DNA from 3 places in the Xenorhabdus entomophaga genome. Region 2 is predicted to be linked to each of the others. Evidence: predicted binding sites of a transcription regulator. Region 2 holds the regulator's gene; each other region holds the start of a gene.

The links. Region 2 encodes PurR, which represses purine synthesis genes. Its sites were predicted from a motif close to CANGCAAACGTTTGCNTG; they were not measured.
Region 1: glyA (serine hydroxymethyltransferase) is a predicted target of PurR. The motif match lies at 3,536-3,553, and genes of this name have one in related genera.
Region 3: AAC854_RS08325 (NCS2 family permease) is a predicted target of PurR. The motif match lies at 5,250-5,267, and genes of this name have one in related genera.

Annotation. Positions count from the first base shown of each region.
Region 1 covers NZ_JBBMXH010000006.1:36,675-44,538, forward strand. The annotation lists gene AAC854_RS02015 (NAD+ synthase) at 60-1,682, shown strand; gene glnB (nitrogen regulatory protein P-II) at 1,698-2,036, shown strand; gene hmpA (NO-inducible flavohemoprotein) at 2,110-3,300, opposite strand; gene glyA (serine hydroxymethyltransferase) at 3,660-4,913, shown strand; gene AAC854_RS02035 (3-phenylpropionate MFS transporter) at 5,004-6,239, shown strand; gene suhB (inositol-1-monophosphatase) at 6,328-7,131, opposite strand; gene trmJ (tRNA (cytosine(32)/uridine(32)-2'-O)-methyltransferase TrmJ) at 7,257-7,864, shown strand, end outside.
Region 2 covers NZ_JBBMXH010000025.1:12,506-20,369, reverse strand. The annotation lists gene cfa (cyclopropane fatty acyl phospholipid synthase) at 1-614, opposite strand, end outside; gene punC (purine nucleoside transporter PunC) at 928-2,109, opposite strand; gene punR (DNA-binding transcriptional activator PunR) at 2,272-3,180, shown strand; gene purR (HTH-type transcriptional repressor PurR) at 3,184-4,209, opposite strand; gene sodB (superoxide dismutase [Fe]) at 4,766-5,344, opposite strand; gene AAC854_RS07380 (Grx4 family monothiol glutaredoxin) at 5,705-6,091, shown strand; gene rnt (ribonuclease T) at 6,181-6,840, opposite strand; gene gloA (lactoylglutathione lyase) at 7,073-7,480, opposite strand; gene fghA (S-formylglutathione hydrolase) at 7,849-7,864, opposite strand, start outside.
Region 3 covers NZ_JBBMXH010000030.1:6,240-14,103, forward strand. The annotation lists gene hemN (oxygen-independent coproporphyrinogen III oxidase) at 1-518, opposite strand, end outside; gene yihI (Der GTPase-activating protein YihI) at 737-1,258, opposite strand; gene AAC854_RS08315 (glycosyltransferase family 39 protein) at 1,407-2,876, shown strand; gene AAC854_RS08320 (hypothetical protein) at 3,318-3,755, shown strand; gene AAC854_RS08325 (NCS2 family permease) at 3,831-5,168, opposite strand; gene AAC854_RS08330 (TetR/AcrR family transcriptional regulator) at 5,438-6,013, opposite strand; gene AAC854_RS08335 (MFS transporter) at 6,114-7,595, shown strand.

The sequences.
Region 1 (7,864 bases), on a different contig from region 2:
CTGTCTTTAATTCTGAATAAGACAGAGAGATGAATTATGGCCTAGGAGAGCCACATTCTATGAGTCGTACTCTTAATATTGCTCTTGCCCAGTTAAACTGGCTGGTGGGAGACATTGAAGGCAACTGCGAGCGCATGTTGCAGACAGTACAAGAACAGCAAGAAAAAGGTGCTGATCTGGTTATGTTTTCTGAGTTGGCGCTGTCTGGCTATTTTCCTGAAGATTTGCTGTTCCGTCCCGATTTACACCAGCGTTGTCGTGAGCAGTTGGTACGTTTGCAGGAAGCGAGTTCCCAGATTGGTATTTTAGTCGGGCATCCGTGGCAACAAGATGGAAAACTCTACAATGCACTTTCCCTATTTTGGAAAGATGAAATTGTTGCTCGTTACTTCAAACAGCTACTGCCCAATTATGGTGTCTTTGATGAAGAGCGTTATTTCAAGGCGGGTGATCAACGCTGTGTTATACCATTCAAGGGATATAGCCTGGGCTTATTGATTTGTGAAGATTTATGGTTTGATGCACCAATTAATGCTCTGAAACAAGCCGGCGCAGAAATTATCCTGTCGATTAATGCCTCCCCTTACAATCGTGAAAAACCCAATATTCGCAGCACATTAATTAGAAACCACAGTCAGCGCATTCAACTCCCTATCATTTATCTTAATCAGGTAGGTGGGCAGGATCAGCTTATCTTTGATGGTTGTTCGAAAGTCTTTGATGCAAATGGTGAAATTACGCATCGTATGGCCGCCTTTGAAGAGCAGATCGAACAGTGTCGTTTTAATGACATGAAAATTGAACCTATGGCAAACCCCATTCCTCAATTGCCGCCACTCGCACAAATCTATAAGGCACTGGTTCTCTCCGTGCGTGATTATGTGCGGAAAAATGGCTTCAAAGGTGCATTGCTTGGTTTATCTGGCGGGATTGATTCTGGTCTGACTTTGGCAATTGCCGTGGATGCTTTGGGTAAAGATCATGTGCAGGCAGTCATGATGCCATTCCGTTATACCTCAGAAATGAGCATTCATGATGCCAGAGAACAGGCGGAGTTACTGGGTGTTGAATTCGACATCGCATCCATAGAACCCATGTTTGATGCTTTCATGGCACAGCTTGAGCCTATGTTCGCCGGAACTGAAAAAGATACGACAGAAGAAAATTTGCAGGCCCGTTGCCGTGCCGTTATTTTGATGGCGATATCGAACAAACGTCACCGCTTGGTGCTGACGACCAGTAACAAGAGCGAGTCAGCAGTCGGTTATTCAACCCTGTATGGCGATATGGCAGGGGGCTTTAATGCTTTGAAAGATGTCCCTAAAACTATGGTATTTGCACTGTCTAAATACCGTAATACAGTATCTCCGGCTATTCCTCAGCGTGTGATTGATCGCCCACCTTCTGCGGAATTAGCACCAGATCAACTGGATCAGGACAGCTTGCCTCCATATGACATGCTGGATGCTATTCTTGAAGGGTATGTCGAAAAAGACAAATCAGTAGCTGACTTGGTTACTGAAGGTTTTGACGAAGCCATTGTTCGCAAGGTGATCCGGCTGGTGGATATCAATGAATATAAACGCCGTCAGGCACCTATCGGCCCCCGCATTACACAACGTGATTTTGGCAAAGATCGTCGCTACCCGATTACTTCTGGTTTCGGGCGTAAAAACTGGTAATAACAGGAAAACTTCATGAAAAAGATTGATGCAATTATCAAACCTTTCAAGCTGGATGATGTGCGTGAAGCTCTGGCTGAAGTGGGTATCACTGGTATGACCGTGACAGAAGTAAAAGGATTTGGTCGCCAGAAAGGGCACACTGAACTGTATCGCGGTGCAGAATATATGGTGGATTTTCTGCCAAAAGTCAAAATAGAAATTGTCGTACCGGATGATATTGTTGATACCTGTGTCGAGACAATCATGCAAATTGCACAAACCGGCAAAATCGGTGATGGCAAAATTTTTGTTTTCGATGTTGCCCGTGTGGTACGTATTCGAACTGGTGAACAGGACGAAGAAGCTATTTAAAACTAAATGGGAGATAGTTGTAACCTCTCCCATTTTGTCACTGTTATCGCTTAATGTGTTGCAGTTAGCTGTGTTAGATCACTTTATGTGGGCCAAAACATTCATAGTGGATATGTTGTTTATCAACACCCATTGCCAGAAGTTGGTTAGCAATGAATTGCATGAAAGCGACTGGCCCACAGAAATAGAATTGCATTCCTTCTACTGCGATTAATTCTTTTACGAGAGAAAGATCCATAAACCCGGTATGCTGATAATGTATGCCTTTCTGATCTGTATCTCGTGGTTCGCGATACCAAACCTGCGAATGCAAATTAGGCATGGATTGAGAAATTTCATTTACCTTATTTGAGAAGGCATGATAGCCGCCATGCTCTGCGGCATGGAACCAATTCACTGTTCCTGCATGATGCTGATTATGCAGATGTTGTAGCATACTCATCATTGGCGTTAAACCTACACCCGCTGAAATCAGCGTAACGGGTGTGTCATGCTGGACATCAAGGAAAAAATCACCGCGTGGCGCTGCCAGCATCACGAGATCACCTTCCTGTACTTTATCATGCATGAAGTTTGAAACCTTGCCCTGCGATTCACGCTTAATGGCAATCTGGTAATTGCTGCCGTTTGGTGCTGCGGTCAGAGAATATTGGCGAATTTCACGATTCTCAAAAGCAGGATCTTCTATATAAACCCCTAAATATTGCCCCGGTTTGTAATCCATGACCTTTTCACCATCAACGGGAACAAACTCGAAACTGGTAATAACATCACTTTGTGGTTGTTTCCGGCTAACACGGAATTGACGTAATTCACGCCAACCGCCTTCCAGAGATTCACCATTTTGATAAATTTCTTCTTCTCGGTTGATAAAGACATTGGCCAGCACATTGTAGGCTTTTCCCCACGCACTGAGAACTTCATCACCAGGATGGAACATTTCGTCAATTGTCGCCAGTAAGTGCGTACCTACAATCTGATAATGCTCGGGCTTAATGTTCAGGCTCGTGTGTTTATGAGCGATTTTTTCTACTGCTGGCAATAAAGCAGACAGATTATCGATATTAGCAGCGTAAGCGCAAAGGGCATTGAAAAGCGCTTCACGCTGATCACCATTGAGCTGGTTGCTCATGTTGAAAATATCTTTTAATTCAGGGTGATGATTGAACATACGTTCATAAAAATGCGCAGTCAGCTTGGGGCCTGTAGAAACGATTAATGGAATGGTGGATTTTATGGTTGCGATAACCTGACTATCTAGCATGGGGATCTCCTGAATTGTTCTCAAATGATGCTGGAGTTTATAACTTGCATTTTAAATGCAACTTATAGCGTTTGGGAATAGGTTCAATTGAGAAAAGAAGATCATATTGATTTAAATCAAAAATTCAGAGTTTGTATTAAAAGAAACGCTGATTGAGATCACAAATATCATTGATAAATTGAAAATTGTTGATTCTATCGTCAATTATTCAGCCTCCAATGCTTTGTTAACGCATCATGCAAACGTTTGCGTAAATTATCTTGTCAAGACTATCTCATTTGGTAAAAAGAGTTTACACTGTGTGGCATTCTGGCCCTCAGGGGTATTTTTTAGAGAAGTAGCTGAGTCAGGAGAACCAAATGTTAAAGCGTGAAATGAATATTGCGAATTACGATCCCGAACTGTGGCAGGCGATGGAACAGGAGGTTTGTCGTCAGGAAGAACACATAGAATTGATTGCTTCTGAAAACTACACCAGCCCAAGAGTTATGCAGGCTCAGGGATCTCAGCTCACTAACAAGTATGCGGAAGGCTATCCGGGTAAACGTTATTACGGTGGCTGTGAATATGTTGATGTGGTTGAACAACTTGCGATTGACCGTGCAAAAGAGCTGTTTGGTGCAGATTATGCAAACGTCCAGCCGCACTCAGGTTCTCAGGCTAATGCCGCGGTGTACATGACACTGCTGAAACCCGGCGATACGGTTTTAGGGATGAATCTGGCACACGGCGGTCATTTGACTCATGGCTCTCCAGTTAACTTCTCCGGCAAACTTTATAACATCGTACCTTATGGCATTGATGAAAAAGGTAAAATCGATTACGACGATATCCGTGCCCAAGCGCAAAAACACCAACCAAAAATGATCATCGGTGGCTTCTCTGCTTACTCCGGTGTTGTTGATTGGGCGAAGATGCGTGAAATTGCCGATGAAATCGGTGCCTATCTGTTCGTTGATATGGCTCACGTAGCGGGTTTGGTTGCCGCTGGTGTTTATCCAAACCCAGTTCCTCATGCGCATGTTGTTACAACAACAACGCACAAAACTCTGGCTGGCCCGCGTGGTGGCCTGATTCTGGCGAAAGGCGGCGATGAAGAGTTTTACAAGAAGCTAAATTCTTCTGTTTTCCCGGGTTCTCAGGGTGGCCCACTGATGCACGTCATCGCGGGTAAAGCTGTTGCACTGAAAGAAGCAATGGAGCCTGAGTTTAAGGCCTATCAACAGCAAGTCGCTAAAAATGCGAGAGCTATGGTTGAAGTATTCCTGCAACGTGGTTACAAAGTTGTTTCAGGTGAAACGGAAAACCATCTGTTCCTGCTGGATCTGGTAGATAAAGATATTACGGGTAAAGATGCTGATGCTGCATTGGGGCGTGCCAATATTACGGTTAACAAAAACAGTGTGCCTAACGATCCGCGCAGCCCGTTTGTGACTTCTGGTATTCGTATCGGGACACCTGCAATTACCCGCCGTGGCTTTAAAGAAGAAGAAACCCGTGAGCTGGCAGGTTGGATGTGTGATGTGCTGGATAACATCAATGATGAAGCAACCATTGAAAGCGTTAAGCAGAAAGTTTTGAACATCTGCGCAAAATATCCGGTTTACGCATAATTAAAAATAAAGTGTAGTTTAGTAATAAGCCCGACTCATAACGTTAGTTTTGAGCGGGTTTTTTTGTATTTGAGAAATGAGGGTATTTGGATGGTTATTCCATCAACATTTTGGCTAGGGTTAGGTTATTTCACTTATTTTTTCTCTTTCGGTATCTTTCTACCTTTTTGGGCTGCCTGGCTAAAAGGTGAAGGCATTGAGCCTTCAATGATAGGAATACTGCTGGGTGTTGGGCTGGTTGCCCGATTTATCGGTAGTCTGGTTATTTCTCCTAGGGTAAAAGATCCATCGAAATTAATTAAAGCGTTGCGATTTCTTTCATTGCTGACGTTGCTTTTTGCGGTTGGCTTTGTATTTGGTAGCCATTGGCTATGGCTTTTCTTTGTCATGATAGGTTTTAACTTATTTTTCTCGCCACTCGTGCCTTTATCAGATGCGTTGGCAGGAACATGGCAAAAACAATTTACTTTTGATTACGGCAAGGTAAGAGTCTGGGGTTCGATTGCATTTATTATCAGCTCTGCGCTGACTGGTATATTAATGTCTGCCAGTGGAATAAATTTCTCAATCAGTAGCCTCGACATTGGCTGGAGTATGTCATTTGACAGTCTGAATGGCTGGATTGGCAAAGATATGTTTGGAACACACCATATCATTCTCGCTTTCCTGATTTTCAGTATTACTGTCATGCTATTGGGGATGATGCTGAAACCCGCCATTATGCCAGTTGGTAAAGAGAAGACCACGAATACTAATACCGTCTCTTTTAAAGAACTTTTGTCTGAAAAATCTGTGTGGAAATTTTTAGTCTGTGTAACGCTATTGCAGGCCGCACATGCGGGTTATTATAGTTTTGGCACTATTTATTGGGAGAATGCAGGTTACTCGCCATCAACCATTGGTTATCTCTGGTCGTTAGGCGTTATGGCAGAAGTCCTCGTTTTTACTTTCAGCAAACAGTTATTCCGTCGTTGGAGTGCACGTAATCTGTTATTGCTATCCGGTATCTGTGGTGTGATTCGTTGGGGATTAATGGGAATATCAACGGAATTACCCGTGCTGATTATTATTCAGATCCTGCATTGTGGTACTTTTACCGTTTGCCATTTAGCAGCAATGCGTTTTATCGGAGCCAGAAAGGAAAATGAAATCATCCGATTGCAGGCGACTTACTCCGCTTTGGCAATGGGAGGAGGGATTGCTGTTATGAGTGTGATTGCTGGCTTTATGTATGAACACATCAGTAATGGCATATTTTGGGTGATGGCTTTGGTTGCATTACCAGCTCTGTTTCTGCGGCCAAAAGTTGAAGCTCACGCACATTAATTAAAATGTTTGGTGATAAAAAAAGGGCACCAATTAGGTGCCCTGAAAATAACATTGCTCAAATTATATTTATATAATTATTAACGAATTAACGCTTCAGTGCTTCCGTTAATTCTTCACGCATTTCAGACAAAATGTCTTTAACAATACGTGGGCTACCTGCAACGATGTTGCCGGAGTTAACATAGTTATGACCACCGACGAAATCGGTAACGATGCAGCCGGATTCACGTACCAGCAATTCACCGCCCATGAAATCCCATGGTTTCAGGCCAATTTCGAAGAAACCATCTACACGCCCGGCAGCAACATAAGCCATATCCAGTGCGGCGGAACCTGTGCGACGGAAATCCGCGCAACGATCAAATAATTTACCCAGTACATTCATGTAAGGGATGGAGTGCTGTTTGGCTTTGAACGGGAAACCAGTCGCAAGGATAGTACCATCCAGATCACGAGCATTGGTACCACGCAGACGATAGCCGTTTAATTGTGCGCCTTGACCACGCGTCGCGCTGAACAGCTCATTGCGCATTGGATCGTAAACCACGGACACTTCAGTGCGGCCTTTAATACGCACAGCAATGGAAACAGCAAAATGAGGGAGACGTTTAATAAAGTTGGTGGTGCCATCCAGTGGATCGATAACCCATTGGAAATCGTTTTCTTCGCCTAAGTGCTCACCGCTTTCTTCGGTAATAATTGTATGCTTAGGATAAGATTTACGAATAATTTCGATAATCAGCTTTTCTGCGTCACGATCAACATTGGTGACGAAATCATTATTGCCTTTTTGGCTCGCTTCAATGGCATCAGGGGTTTCGTAGCTTTTGGCAATGTAGTTGCCGGCCTTACGTGCAGCGCGTATAGCGATGTTTAGCATCGGATGCATGGGGTATCTTCCACCAGAATTTTAAAGAACGGGAAACAAATCGGCGCGCAGTATAGCAGTAGTTCGTCAAAATGACTAATGCTGTGTTAAGATATTCGGCTCTTATACTGAATTTAAAAGCCGTCATGTTAGAGAATATCCGCATTATTCTGGTTGAAACCTCCCACACGGGCAATATGGGATCAACCGCTCGGGCCATGAAAACAATGGGATTGTCCAATTTGTATCTGGTGAATCCGTTAGTTCAACCTGATTCTCATTCTATCGCACTTTCAGCCGGTGCAAGTGATGTTATCGGCAATGCGGCGATTGTGAGTACGTTGGATGAGGCATTAGCTGGGTGTGAATTGGTCATCGGAACCAGTGCCCGTTCCCGCACCCTTTCCTGGCCAATGGTTGAACCTCGTGAATGTGGTGAACGTTGTGTCAAAATGGCCAGCCACTCTCCGGTTGCGATTGTATTTGGTCGTGAACGTGTGGGGTTGACTAACGAAGAGCTGCAAAAATGTAATTATCATCTTTATATTCCGACAAATCCGGAGTACGGTTCGTTGAATTTGGCGATGGCTGTTCAACTGGTTAGCTATGAAATTCGCATGGCTCATCTTTCAGCTCAGGAACAACCAGAAAAAGCCCCTTCGTCAGATCATGAGGTAGAATATCCGGCTGTTGAGGATATGGAGCGTTTTTATCAACATCTTGAACAGGTATTGAACGAATCAGGCTTCATCCG
Region 2 (7,864 bases):
TATTTTTGTTGCTCAGCTGAAATTGTTACACCAGTAACAGATACTCCATAATTTTCTGCAGCATAGGCAGCTAAACCACCCCATCCACAACCGATATCTAATAAAGTCATGCCCGGAGCTAGTTGTAGTTTCTCACAAATAAGACGGAGTTTATTGGATTGGGCTTCTTCCAGAGTATTGGCATCTTTCCAGTAACCACAGGAATATTGCATATAAGGATCAAGAATTCGGGTAAACAAGTCATTACCTAAATTATAGTGTTCCTTACCGACAATCCAGGCTCGTTTTGGAGATTGTAAATTAAATATACGAGAGATAATTATCTGCAAAATATCTTTAGTATTTTTGGGGATACGACGCTCCAAACCAGCCCGTAATATTTTATGAAAGAAAATATCAAGGCGATCACATTCCCACCAGCCATCCATATAACTTTCACCCAGTCCCAAAGAGCCTTCTTTCAATACTCGCTTATAAAAATCAGGATTTTTAATGCGTATATCGAAGGGGCGTTTGCCATTGATATCAATATCAGCTTCTTGAAGCAATTCATGGGCGATTCTATGCCAGGAATCCGTTATTGTTTTTTTATCTTCAACGAAAGATGAACTCATATACTCTCCAACATTTGTGCGATGGAATTTTGAGGTATCGTTTTGTAGCTGACTTTTATTATGTTCAAGCCATAATGGATTGTTAGAAATAATATAGATATTAAACTAAAAAAATTGCCTATCTACCTTGAAATTTAAGAAGAGCTTCAATGCCCTACAAAACCTCAAATTCCGAGTTTTTAGAATAAAGAATAGGTATGAGTATATGAGTGAAATGGTATTTAAACAATCATCTAAAGGTCACATAATGCTGTAACCTTTAGATAATAATGTTCTTAATTATTATTTTTTTGAGAAATTGTTTAATTTATGTTTAGTGGTTTTCTTCCGCATTTTTCTTTTGGAGCCAATAACCTATTGCCATTGGAACAACAGTAAGAGCCATAACTGTTGTTGTAGACAAGAGAGGATATTTCATAAATACAGACACAAATGAACTCGCAACAAAACAAAGACCCAATTGAAGGGCATTTTGCAATGCAGCAGCTTTACCGCTGTTCTTAGGATAGACCGAAAGAGCTTTTGCCACGGCAATAGGGTAGGAAGCTCCATTCATTGCGGCCATAAAGCAAAAAGGAGCAAGAATAGCCATAAATGAAGGTTCACTTAATATGGAAATCAAATAAATAATGATCATGCTGACAGCATAACCCACCAATAGAAACGGGAATACTGTTTCGCTTTTCACTTTTTCCAGCAAGATACGGCAACCATAACCACCAATCATAAATGCCAGGGTCTGGGGAATATAACTTAGGCCAATATTGGTAGGATCATAACCCATATTACTCAAAATGATAGGTGAGCCAGTCAGCCAGGCAAAAAAACCAGCACTGCAAGAAGCATAAATCAATACGTTTCCACTAAAAACAGGGGATTTTAGTAACGTAAGGAAAGAAACTGTCTTCTTATCCGTGGTTACTTCGACGTTATTGAACTTATTGGTCAGGCAAAGTGTTGGTATTAATAGTAAGAGAGTTACTATCATTAAAACAAAGAAAATGATTCTCCAACCATCATGGATCAATAGCCATGCACCTAATAAAGGTGCGAGGGCAGGAGAAAGGGCAACCAGAGGCATGATCATAGCAAAGACGCGTTTAGCGTGCTCTGTATCATATCTATCGACGACCAGAGCCTGCCAGGAAACCGCAGCAGAACAGACGCCAACTGCTTGAATAAATCTCAGTACCAGCAATTGTGTGGCATCCGTTACCCAGAGCATACCTAAACAGCTAATGGAAAACAGAGATAATCCGATAATAAGAACAGGTTTTCTGCCTAAGCGATCAGATAATTGTCCCCATAAAAGCTGTGCAAAGGCAAAGCCGGCAAGAAAAATGCTGAGACTCGCACTAATGGCGTTTTCTGAGGTACCTAATTCTGCTTTCATTGCATCAAAAGCAGGCAGATACATATCGATAGCCAAATAGCCGAGCATACTCAGGCCGGCGAGATAAAACATGAATGAAGTTGAGTTTTTATTTGTTGCCATAATATTAATAAATGGTGTTAATAAGTGATGTTAATAAATAGTGTTAATAACTTGACGTGGTAATTGATAAGGAGATACCCGACTTATTTTATATGGCATGATTTTTACTTGTGAAACGGTAATATTTGCACCATATTGTGAAAAAAATTGAAAGGAATATATATGTGGTCTGAATACTCTCTGGAAGTTGTTGATGCTGTTGCCAGAACAGGAAGTTTTAGCGCTGCTGCATCAGAGCTTCATCGTGTACCTTCCGCTATCAGCTATACGGTAAAACAACTTGAAGAATGGCTGGCAGTACCTTTATTTGAACGGCGTCATCGTGATGTGGATTTAACTGAGGCTGGAATTATTTTTGTCAAGGAGGCGAGATCAGTTATCAAAAAAATGAAACACACCCGACACCAGTGCCAGCAAGTAGCCAATGGATGGCGGGGACAATTCAGTATTGCGGTTGATCAAGTTGTAAAGCCGGAGCGGACACTTCAGTTGATTTTGGATTTTTACCGCCATTTTCCAGATATTGAATTGTTTATCTATCCTGAAGTTTTTAATGGTGTATGGGATGCTCTTGTAGATGAGAGGGTGGATGTTGCCATTGGGGCGACACGTGCCTCTCCTGTCGGTGAGCGATATAGCTTTAGGGATATGGGATTCATGCCCTGGTTGTGTGTCGCCAGCCCTGAACATGAACTGGCTGAGATATCGGGAAAACTGAACGATGATCAAATCCGTCGTTATTCCAGTTTGTGTCTTGAAGACACTTCTCGCAGCTTACCTAAACGCGATACATGGGCTTTGGATAACCAACGGCGATTGATTGTACCTGATTGGGATGCTGGATTGAGTTGCCTGATGGATGGATTGTGTGTCGGGATGGTGCCCAAGCATCGTGCACTGCCGTTGATCCGTAAAGGAAAGCTGATTGCACTGGAACTTGAACAACCACTGCCTGACAGCCCATGTTGCTTAACATGGTCAGAAGAATGTCATTCACCAGCATTAAGTTGGTTACTTAGTTATCTTGGAGATAGTGAAACACTTAATGCTGAGTGGTTGCAGGAAAATTAACTATTAACGGCGATAATCGATAAAAGGTCCATCCGCCACGGAGCGACGCTCAACGAGACGCGGATGGACTTCAATAGTTTGTGCATCTTCACGCTTATTAATGATCCTATCCAATAGCGTTGAGAAGGCCATTTGCCCCAAACGTTCTTTGGGCTGGTGGATGGTTGTTAATGCCGGTGTAAAATAGCGGGCATTACGAATATTGTCATAACCGATGATAGAAATGTCTTGTGGAACGCGTAATCCCAATTCATCGGCTGCACAAATTGCCCCCATTGCCATAACATCACCACCGCAAAAAACAGCCGTTGGGCGATGCTTTTGGTTCAGGATCTTACACATGGCCTGATAACCGGATTCAGGTTCAAAATCACCTTGTACAATCCACTCGTCCCGAATAGTGATATTGGCTTCTTTCAGTGCTTTGAGAAAACCTTGGTGACGCCCGCCCCCGGTATTTCTTGCCAACGGTCCCGGAATAGATGCAATATCACGATGGCCGCGTTCAATAAGGTAACGACCCGCCAAGTAACCACCATGAAAAGCGTTATCAATAATTGCATCAGTAAAATCCCCTCTGGATTCTCCCCAATCCATAACTACCATGGGAATATTACGATAATCTTCCAACATACCTAAAAGCTGTTCAGGATATTCTGAACACATTACCAGCAAACCATCTACGCGTTTTTGTGCCAACATTGCGAGATAAGCTTTCTGCTTATCAAGATTGTTATGAGAATTACATAAAATCAGCGTGTAACCTTTGCTATAGCAGCTATTTTCAACAGATTCTATGATTTCAGCAAAATAAGGGGCTTCGCTTGATGTTGCCAATAATCCGATGGATTTGGTGTGGTTAACTTTCAAGCTGCGAGCAACGGCGCTGGGAGAATAATTCAGCTCCTTAATTGCAGCCCAAACTGCAGCCTTTGTATCTTCGGCGACGAAGCGGGTTTTATTGATAACATGGGATACAGTTGTGGTCGAAACACCAGCGCGTTTAGCCACATCTTTAATCGTTGCCATGATAAAAAGGACTCCTGACCTTATGGTCTAAATTTATATACCCTTCATTTTTCAGGCTGCCACATAGTTGATTGCTCTAGCTAGTGTCACTTTGCAACCTGAAATCTATTGGATATAGATATTTGTTAAGCGTTTGCCAATATATTTATATATAGAGTGGTCGTTGGCAATAATTTAGCGATGAACCTTGAATTTTGTCTGATCTAGCTCAAAAGTGAAAGTAATAATCGATGTTATAAAGAGTATGGTTCAAGAATTACAGTCTAGTTTTTTAGATAATGCGATAAATAACCATCTAAAACTTATGGTATTGAGATATCTTAATTTTCACGTTGAGGATAGTCTATGGACACAGATCTGAAGTTGGGATTATTGGCTGCCAGCAGTGCATTAATCATGATTGTTTTTCTGGGAAGCCTTTGCCTTATCTGATCGAGTTCGAGAAAAAGAATTGAGGTATAACATCACTTGTTTAAGGGTAGGTGCACCTGTTCATAATGTGGTGAATAGGTGCACTTGCCCTTGTTATTTCAAACTGGGACGAGAATTAATCTTATTAAGCCAGATTTTCTTCAACAAATTTCCAGCTGACTAAGGCCCAGAAGTGCTCCAGGTATTGAGGACGCGCATTGCGGTAATCGATGTAATATGCGTGTTCCCAAACGTCAACTGTCAAAACTGGCTTATCTTCGCCTGTCAGTGGGGTTGCTGCGTTAGAAGTATTAACGATAGCGAGGCTGCCGTCAGTTTTCTTGACCAGCCATGTCCAGCCAGAACCAAAGTTTTTCAGGGCAGCGTCAGTAAATTGCTGTTTGAACTCAGCAAAAGAACCGAAAGCACTGTTGATAGCATCGGCCACTTTTCCGGTTGGTTCACCACCACCATTTGGTGACAGGCTATGCCAGTAGAAAGTATGGTTCCAGATTTGTGCTGCGTTATTGAAAATGCCACCTTCAGATGTTTTGATGATTTCTTCCAGGGATTTTCCGGCAAACTCGGTCTCTTTAATCAGATTATTCAGATTCACAACATAAGCGTTGTGATGTTTGCCGTAATGATATTCCAGAGTTTCTGCAGAAATGTGTGGTTCCAGGGCATCTTTGGCATAAGGTAATGCTGGTAATTCAAAAGACATTGCATGCTCCTTTTTAATATCGGGTTTTTGGCTCTGTAAACCATGACTTAGATACTGAATCATGGGCAGAGCAAATCTAAGCTTATTATCATGTTGCTGTTTTGATAATTATCTTAACAACTTTTTTGCTAAATAACAGAAGAAAAGATGCTACTTAGCTGCGAACTGGCGCAGAACTGAACTATAACATGAACTTAATATGGCTAATTGGGATAAAAATACCTGATGAATACTTGTTGTAAATCATGGCAAAAATTTGCCATGGAAAGTTCGCGGTAGAAAAATCAGAGTAGAAAGTGGTATTCTGAATCAAACTTTTCTGATGCTGATGAATGGCACTTGCAGTTTAAGGAAGCAAAAATGACGACTATGAATACAAATACCAATACCAACACAGTTACTAATACAACAACTGAAGAAACCATTGAAAAAATCAAACGCCAAATTAGTGAGAATCCAATCCTGCTGTACATGAAAGGTTCTCCTAAATTGCCGAGCTGTGGATTCTCTGCACAGGCAATTCAGGCGTTATCTGCCTGCGGCGAGCGTTTTGCTTATGTGGATATTCTGCAAAACCCAGATATTCGTGCTGAATTGCCTAAATATGCGCATTGGCCAACGTTTCCTCAGTTGTGGATTGATGGTGAACTGGTTGGCGGTTGTGACATTCTTGTTGAGATGTACCAGCGCGGTGAGTTACAGGCTTTAATCAAAGAAACTGCTGACAAATACCGTGAACAAGAATAAATAAGTGAATAATTTGTCGGAATGATAAATTATTTCTGTAGCCCCACTCCCATAATAGGAGTGGGGCTTAATGTATCTGAATTAATATATTAAGACTCGCTGTCAGCAGTACCTGCGGAAGGTAATGGCCAGCCACCAAGCCGTTTCCAGCGATTAACGAGCTCACAGAATAGCAGGGCAGTTCGATCGGTATCATAAAGCGCGCTGTGTGCTTGATTACTGTCAAACGGTATTTCCGCAGTGATGCAAGCTTTGGCAAGGATCGTCTGACCAAGAACCAACCCACTGAGGGCCGCAGTATCAAATGTCGCGAATGGATGGAATGGATTGCGCTTTAACCCGGAACGCTCCGCGGCTGCCATAACAAAATTATGATCAAAACTGGCGTTATGGGCGACCATGATTGCACGGTTACAATTAGTGTTTTTCATACCCTTGCGAACCATTTTGAAAATAGCATGCAATGCAGTGTATTCGCTGACTGCTCCTCTCAAGGGATTTGTGGGGTCAATGCCTGTGAATGCCAGAGCAGCAGGATCAAGGTTAGCACCTTCAAAAGGGTCAACATGGAAATGCAGTGCATCAGCGGGCATCAGCCAGCCTTCCTCATCCATTTTTAAAGTGACTGCAGCAATTTCAAGTAAAGCGTCTGTACGCGCATTAAAACCACCAGTTTCGACATCAATGACAACAGGATAGTAGCCGCGAAATCGCCCGCTTAGCATGTTTTGATCGTTTTTATTAGGCATCTGATTTTTAGTTCTTAACTTCAGGATTCTGTTTTTAAATCTGGAATAGGGCGTATTATGACAAAATTTGCTATGTCTTGCAGAAGTAATATTTATCCAATGGAAAGGATCTACTTAATAGATTTCAAAATGCAGAGTGATTATGAAAGAAGGAATCACTGAGAGTATAGTGAACTATGTGGCTGGAGTGAGAGCAGCCAACAAGGCTGCAACTCAAAACTTATCGTGTTAATTAGTTGCCTAATGCACTACTCGCGCTTGTGTTTTCAATAAGTTCGATCTTATAGCCATCGGGATCTTCAACAAAAGCAATAACAGTTGCACCGCCTTTGACAGGCCCTGCTTCGCGGATTACATTCCCGCCAGCGAGCTTAATACGCTCACAGGTTGCCGCAACGTCATCAACACCTAACGCAATGTGTCCAAACGCAGTTCCCATTTCGTAGTTTTCAACTCCCCAATTGTAGGTTAGCTCAATAACTGCGCCTTGGCTCTCATCGGTATAACCAACAAATGCAAGGGAATATTTGTACTCTGGATTTTCACTAGTGCGAAGTAAACGCATGCCCATTACTTGAGTATAGAAATCAATCGAGCGCTGCATGTCACCAACACGGATCATAGTATGGAGTAAACGCATGATTACCTCTTGATATTTATAGTTTTATTTCGAAGCATAGCTTTATCGAAAAACTTTGCTCACTTAATTGGATATGTCTGGTTAACTATAACTAGATTTTAATGCATTATAAATCAAATAATTGCTTGATTGAGGCGTGCTATTGGGATGCCATATTGACAGCACCCGGCGGCTATATTATTCACACCGACTGCTTTCTGACCAGACTGCAAATATGCCACCACCATCACTACAATCTAAGGCGGACTAAGGCAGATTCAGAATAATAAAACCCCCTTATAAGTAGATAACATTAAGGAGGCAGCCATTTAGTTATATGATAAAAAATATATCTGGCCTTATGGATCGCTGAATTACATATTTAAAATTTACTTTTTCCCGACG
Region 3 (7,864 bases), on a different contig from region 2:
TCCTGCACACCCATGCTAAGGCGGTTAAAACCTTCATGGCGCAGATGGTCAATCACATCAAGCTCAATTTCTCGCGGATCAATTTCAATGGAAAGTTCGGCATCAGGAAGAAAATGGAAATGGCTACGCAACATCGACATCAATCGGCTGATCTGCGCCTTATCCAGATAAGTCGGTGTACCTCCGCCCCAGTGCATCTGGCTGACTTTCCGCTGGGAAAATAATTCAGCCCGTGACGCAATCTCTTTTTCCAGCACATTCAGATACTCATCCGCTTTGTGCTTTTGGCGAGTGACCAGCTTATTGCAGCCGCAGAAATAACACAGCTTATGGCAGAACGGGATATGAATATAGAGAGAAAGTGGTCGGTTAGGATAACAAGCAGCAGCCTGAGAAAAAGCAGAATCATCGTACTGCTGGTTAAACTCCAGGGCTGTTGGATATGAAGTATAACGAGGCCCTGAATAGTTGTATTTCTGGATCAAAGGCAGATCCCAAACAATGGCTTGCTCTGACATGCTTATTCCTTCCGCTGTTTTCGCCCATCAAAGCACAACTTTTTCATGGAGTTGAAATGTCGGGCCATGATGATATTGCGCAACCGACGTTTACGTCGCGATAGCTGCCATAGTTTACCCAATAACCACAATAAATAACATACTAATACTGTGGTTATTAATACTGTGGTTATCAGAATAAACCCGCCTTTTATGATCACAATCAATTGATGCAGGGATTATTTACCCTTCAACAACTGCATGATATCTTCCTGCGGTTCCTCTTCGCTGTCGTCTTTCTCCAGATTGATACCCAGTTCTTCCATTAACGTATCAATGCGGTCGAGCTTGTTGTCAACATAGGCATTGTCTTCCGGAGACAGTTTTTCACCCTGCTCAAGACGTGCCAACAAGTCATCCAGACGCTCATCATTTTCCAACATTTCCAGCTCTTCCTGCGGTGACAGGCGTGGCTTCTGCGTCTCCACAACCGGTTTAACAGCGGGTTTCACCGTGGTTGCTTTTTCACCGACGATCAGAGGGACGGGAACTTTACTGCCGATACGCGGATCTTTTTCCTGCTTGTCGCCTGAACGTTTTTTATCTCTGTCATTACCGTTACTCCGGCTGCCAATAGGGTTACCGCGACGCTTTTTCTCACGTTTACGTTCGCGCCCTTCAGCATCCAACTCTGCACGGCTTTTCTTTTTTTGCTTGCCAGCGGAAGGTTTCGCTGGTGATTTTTTCTTTAACGGGCTCATAGCTTGTGACTCAACTCTCTTTTATCAAGATATTTTCGGCGGAATCTAACAGAAACTACCTATAACATCCAATGTCATTCACTTATCGTCTAAAGTTCAGCTAATATTCTAGGAATATTTAACTCAAATATTATGGTCATGAATCACCATGCGTTTTTTTGATACTTCTTCTTACCGCATACCATTGTATCTTTGGGTCACTGGTTATGCTGTTTTATGGGTAATCGCAACTTATACTCTCGATCCCACCGTTCCTTATGACGCTGTAGAAGCGTTAAACTGGGGTATAAATGGGGAATGGGGCTCACCAAAAAACCCGTGGCTAGTCGGTGCCATAATGCTCCCGACTATCCATATCAGCAATATCTCTCTCAGCTTTTATTGGTATTTCACCCACTTTGTTGCCATTGCCATTGGTATGCTTGGTGTCTGGCAGCTCGCTTTTCGGCTAACAGGCAATATTGTACTGGCATGGCTTGCCATGTTAACGCTGAACCTGTCAGGCATCATTAATTTCGATATCATTCCTTACAATGATAATTACCTTTTGGTCATGCTCTGGCCGTGGTCTCTGCTGTTTTTCCTGCGTGCGATTGACGATCATCCCAAATGGTGGCTGGCGTTTGCGCTCACCACCGGGCTGGCAACGATGGGGAAATATTCTTCACTTGCCATTGTCGGTTCTGTCTTTTTGCTCTCCCTGTTCACACCCAAAGTGCGCCGCAACTATCGGGAACCGATGTTTTATCTCGCCCTTGTGCTGTGGTTCGCGCTGGTATTACCGAATGTCTGGTGGCTGGTGCATAACGACTTTGCCGCATTTAAATGGGTAGATTCCCAAATTCAGAAAGGATTCAATCTACATACCACCCGCGCAATGTTCTCTGTGTTCTATCCATTGATCATTGTCAGTGTGATTATTTACCTGTTGGACGGCCGGATTGGCTGGCCCAAACAGCAGTCTAATGCGCTGGTCAATATCGTTATCCTACTGCCTTTACTGATTATTTATGGCTGGTTCTCTTTCAATCAGGGCGGGCGCATGACTGAGTGGGTACAGCCTTTTATGATTGTTGCCCCCGCCTTGTTGGTGGGATCAATAACGGTATATCCCCGCAAATCTCTGCAAAGTACGTTACGGGGATTGGCCGTGTTCGGTGTGTTAGTTTTGATTGGCTATACCAGCGTAATGATGGCAAATGTTCGTAATGCCGGGCAAAAATTTGTGGGGATAAAAACGTTTACCAGCCAACTTGATCAACGTTGGAATGAGCTGTACCCAACACCTTTACGCTATGTTGGCGGAGAATATCTGCATGAATGGCTGACGTTCTATAGTCACTACCACCCAAAAACGATACAGCCTTGGGAATTGAATAAGGGTGCACCGCCAAATATCTATAACCGTCATATCAAAGAGAACGATATCGTAGATCAGGGGGCATTATTGGTAGGGGAACGAGGCAAGAGCTGCGAAGAAGAAAAATTCCAACATACTCTTCAGGAATGGCCTGCCTTGACGGTTAGCCATAAAGAAGCGTTCTCTTTTCAGGCCCAACCCAGCGCTGAAACACAAACGGTCTGTATTGGTTTTGTCGCACCGAAAAATATTCAATAACCAACCATCCAACAAAAAAAGCCTGACAATATTCATGTCAGGCTCAAGCCTGTTGATAAAGAGTATTCGTCTGGCCTGACCAAAAAGCGCAACAATCCCCGTCCTTTTTTTCATATTTTTTATCCTATGTAAACATCAGCAATCATACTTTGCCAAATAGATAAATAGAATTAAACCAAAAACTCTTGTTGAGAAAAAACAGCAATTGAATTTATGAGATTGATTGTCAAAAAAAACAAAATAATATGAATTAATCTTGTCATTAAATATAGTTACATATTCGTTTAAAGTTCGTTTAACACATTTTAAATAAGCCAGTGTAATATTACTACGTGAAGAAACCTGTTACACCAAAAATCATCTGAAACCATTAAATCCCAATTATTAAAAATAGCTCCTACAAAGAGTAAGCCCATTAAAAAATCATGAAAAGGAATACTTATGAAATTAAGCATAATAATCATGACTGCATCTATATTCAGTTTTCCTTTTATATCATTACATGCTGAGTCTGAGAAAAAATCCACTATAAACATAATTGATTGTAAGAAATTAGATGGAAAGCATGGTCAAAATGGTCAAGATGGAATACCTAATAGTAATTGTAAAAATGGAGGTAACGGTGGGGATGGGAAATATCCAGGGCAATCAGGGGGTAACGGCGGCAACGGCGCATCTGGCGGCGGCAATGGTGGCAGTGGCGGTAATGGTGGCGACGGTGGTAGTGGTGGAAATGGTGGCAGTGGCGGTAACGGTGGCAATGGCGGTAATGGTGGGAATGGAGGTACAGGCCATAATTCTAACGGTGGTAAAGGAGGAGAAGGTGGTAAAGGCGGCTCAAACGGTGGGCATGATGGACACCGTGGTAAAGATGGTTAATTGTATTTTAAATAGAAATCCCGTATTAATTACGGGATTTCAGATTATTGACCCGTTATTTCATCTCAACCATGTTTAGTGGGCATCCACAAACACCATTTTCAAGATAAACAATAACGTCACAACAATGACGCAAGGGCCAATCTCACGCCATTTACCTGTTCCCAATTTCATGGCGCAGTAGGCGATAAAACCCAACGCGATACCTTCAGTAATAGAAAAACTAAATGGCATCATCACGGCTGTAATAAATGCAGGTACGGATTCAGTCAGGTCATTCCATTTAACCCGTGTCAGGCTGGAAGTCATCAAAACACCGACATAAACCAACGCTCCCGCTGTGGCATAGGCAGGCACCATACTCGCTAACGGAGAGATAAACATCACCAGCAGGAATAAAATACCGACGACAATCGCCGTCAAGCCGGTACGACCACCCACAGAAACCCCGGAGGAACTCTCAATATAGGCCGTCACCGAGGAAGTTCCAATGTAAGAACCCGCTACCGAACTGATACTGTCCACATACAAGGCTTGTTTCATTCGCGGGAATTTGCCACTGCTGTCCGCAATGCCTGCTTTATCCGTCACACCAATCAATGTGCCGGAAGAGTCAAACAGGTTAACCAACATAAACGAGAAGATAACGCCCGCTAAAGCAATATTTAAAGCCCCTTTCACATCGACGTTACCCACCACGCTCATCACACTGGGTGGCAGGTCAAAAATTCCATGATACTCGACATGCCCCAGCATAAAGCCGATGCCGGTTGTCACGACAATGGAAACCAACACCGCAGCATGAAAATTACGGGCCGCTAAAATGGCAATAATGAAAAAGCCCAGTGTACCCAAGAGGACATTATGGGAAGCAAAATTGCCAATGGAAACGATCGTGTCGGGATTTGGCACAATAATGCCCGCATTTTTCAGCCCCATCATCGCAATAAAAAGGCCAATCCCACTGGTAATTCCCACCCGCAGGCTTAATGGAATATTGGCGATCATCCAGTAACGCACACGGAAGATAGTTAAAATCAACAATCCCACTGCGCCCCAGAAAATCGCGCCCATTGCAACCTGCCATGAGATCCCCATCGCGCCAACCACGACAAAGGCAAAAAAGGCATTCAGCCCCATCGCGGGAGCAACAGCAACGGGTAAGTTCGCTATTAATCCCATCATAATGCTGCCAACTGCGGCAATTAAGCAGGTAGTAACGAATACTGCTTTAATATCCATCCCCGCCACGGCCAAAATTTGTGGATTCACAAAGACGATATAAACCATGGTCAAGAAAGTCGTCAGCCCGGCGATCATTTCAGTACGAACTGTCGTGCCATGTTCCTCTAATTTAAACACGCGCTGAAGCAAGCCCTGACTATTCGCAGAGCCAGAAGTTATTGTGCTCATGTAATGTTGTTTCCTAAAAAACGAAGTTTTCGACTTATCCTACAGGAAACACATATAAATCGTTACCCTGAAATGAGGAAAAAAGAAAACGTTTGCGGCATGACTAATCAATAAGTTAAGTAACATTATGATTCTTGAGGAGATTCATTGAATGGCGATATTTTATTCGTTATGATGTCTCTTTAACTTATCCGAACAAAAAACAATACAACGTGTCAGAGCCTACCCAGGCAGGCCCTTATGTATTTAAAGATTGATGAAACAGACTGTTACTCTTTGTCAGATACTGAGTTTTCAGAAGAAACTTTGGATGGCAGAGAAGCAAGAATATCATTGAAGATATCTTTCCATTCATCTTCTCCGATATCCATTAGGCCGAAGAAGCGCAGAACAAAAGCGCCCTCCGTCGCTAAAAAGGCTAAACGTGCCTGACGGCCTTCCTCAGTCGTCGTATCCAAACCCGCAAGGCGTTCGCGATACCAAATTTGGGTTGATTTGAGATGCTCAGGCGTTTGTTGCAACGCGGCCAGTAATCCGGCGGCTTTTGCCGTCGAGGCTTCGTCAGATCGCATAGTCGCCTCAATATGTGCATGCACTGCGGTTAACGGTTGAGGATGATCGCCTGCCATTTTATGGAATTGTTCATCATAACTCGCTCCCCAACGCTCAAACATTGCATCAATAAGATTATCCTTGGTACTAAAACTGTATTGCACCCCACCTTTGGTAATACCGACGGCCTTTGCCAGTGCATCAATGGTAAGAGCCGCTGCGCCATGTGTCGTAACAATTTGTTCTGCTGCATCCAACAAAACTTCTCGATCAATTTTCTTGCGTCGTCCCATACTACTTCCTTTTAATTAAATACGTATGTATTTATAATAACTGGCAACAATTTCGTCAAGGTTCGGCGGGCTTTTGTCTCCGAACCACATTGGTGAGTTTATGAGATCAAATATTCGCTGGCTTGTGCTAGCCATCATTTCCAGTGCGCTTTTCCTCGTTGTTATTGATATGACTGTTCTCTATACGGCCTTACCACGGCTGACACATGATTTACGCGCTTCTGCCTCTGAGAAGTTGTGGATCATGAATGCCTATACCTTAACGATTGCGGGCCTGCTTCCCGCGATGGGAGCATTGAGTGACCGTTTCGGGGCCAAAAAATTCTTTACCAGCGGGTTAGCGATTTTCGGCCTCACATCGCTGATGGCGGCATTTTCTCCCAACCCAGATACGCTGATCGCAGCACGTGTTATTCTTGCCTTTGGCGCTGCCATGATGATGCCAGCGACACTCGCGATAGTCCGCCAATCATTTGAAGACCCAGACGAACGAGCACTGGCCATCGGCATTTGGTCTGCCGTCGCTTCGGGAGGCGCGGCACTTGGCCCTGTCATCGGCGGGCTCCTGCTCGAATATTATTGGTGGGGCTCAGTTTTCCTGATTAATGTTCCGATCGTTATCATCGCACTTGGCTTCGCCCTGATCGTTATTGAAAAAAGCCGGAGCAATCCAGAACATACTTTCGACCTGCTTGCTTCCGTGCAAATCATGATCGGCTTAGTTGGCATTACCTATGCCATCAAGGAAATTAGTAAACCAGCCCCGTCACTGGCAACTGCGTTAGCCGTCGGCGCTATCGGACTTATTTTTACTACTATTTTTATTCGCCGACAGCTAAATTCACCCACCCCCATGATCGACTTCAAGCTTTTCAGCAACCGTACTTTTACTGTAGGAGTCATCGCAGCCTTTGTTTCCACGGCGGCATTGGTGGGTACAGAGCTTGCTGTTAGCCAGCGTTTTCAACTCGCTATGGGATTTTCTCCTCTGCAAGCTGGGCTATTTATCTTACCTATTCCTATCGCTTCTTTTATTGCCGGTCCTTTGGCAGGGCTTGCTATACCAAAATGGGGTTCCGGGCGGATCATCTGGCTTTCTCTCGCCCTCGCCGGGCTTGGCTCCTTTGGCTATCTCGTCAGCTTACAGTCCGGTATGTTCGTGCAAATTGTTGCATTTAGCGTGATTGGATTTGGTATCGGTGCCGCAATGACAGCCGCTTCTACCTCCATCATGCTCAATGCGCCAGAAGACAACGCGGGCACCGCCGCCTCTATTGAGGAAGTCGCCTACGAACTGGGAAGCTTGCTCGGAATCGCTGTTCTAGGCAGCCTGATGGTAGCGGTCTATTCTGCATCGTTCACCCTTCCGGCTGATATGGGCCTATCGGATCTCGCACGAAACAGCATTGATGAAGCCCTTATCGCCGCAGAAGGATTACAAGGAGACGCAGCTTCATCGTTGATCCATGCGGCAAAACAGGCCTTCAATCACTCATTTCTGTCAGTACTGATGGCGGCAGGTACATTGCTGTTGGTGACTGCTGCGGTAATTGCGATGCCCAGAAGAAGTAAATGCCATTAATCAGTTGGCTAATTAGCAACAATAAGAGGTACGAGCCACCATGCTCTGTACCTCTTATTTATTTCTAATCACTTTATGCCAAGCCCAAAAGCAGTGTAGTTCTCTGAGATGCTGACAGTAATACTCTGTATTTAACATAAAGAATATCAGTAAGAGAAGAATCAGCGCTTTTGATTCTGTCTTCAATGTTTCTATTAAAACTCAGAAGACGCTTGAATTGGTTATTAGTTAGCATTTTCGTTAAATTCATATTATCTTTCCCGTTTATT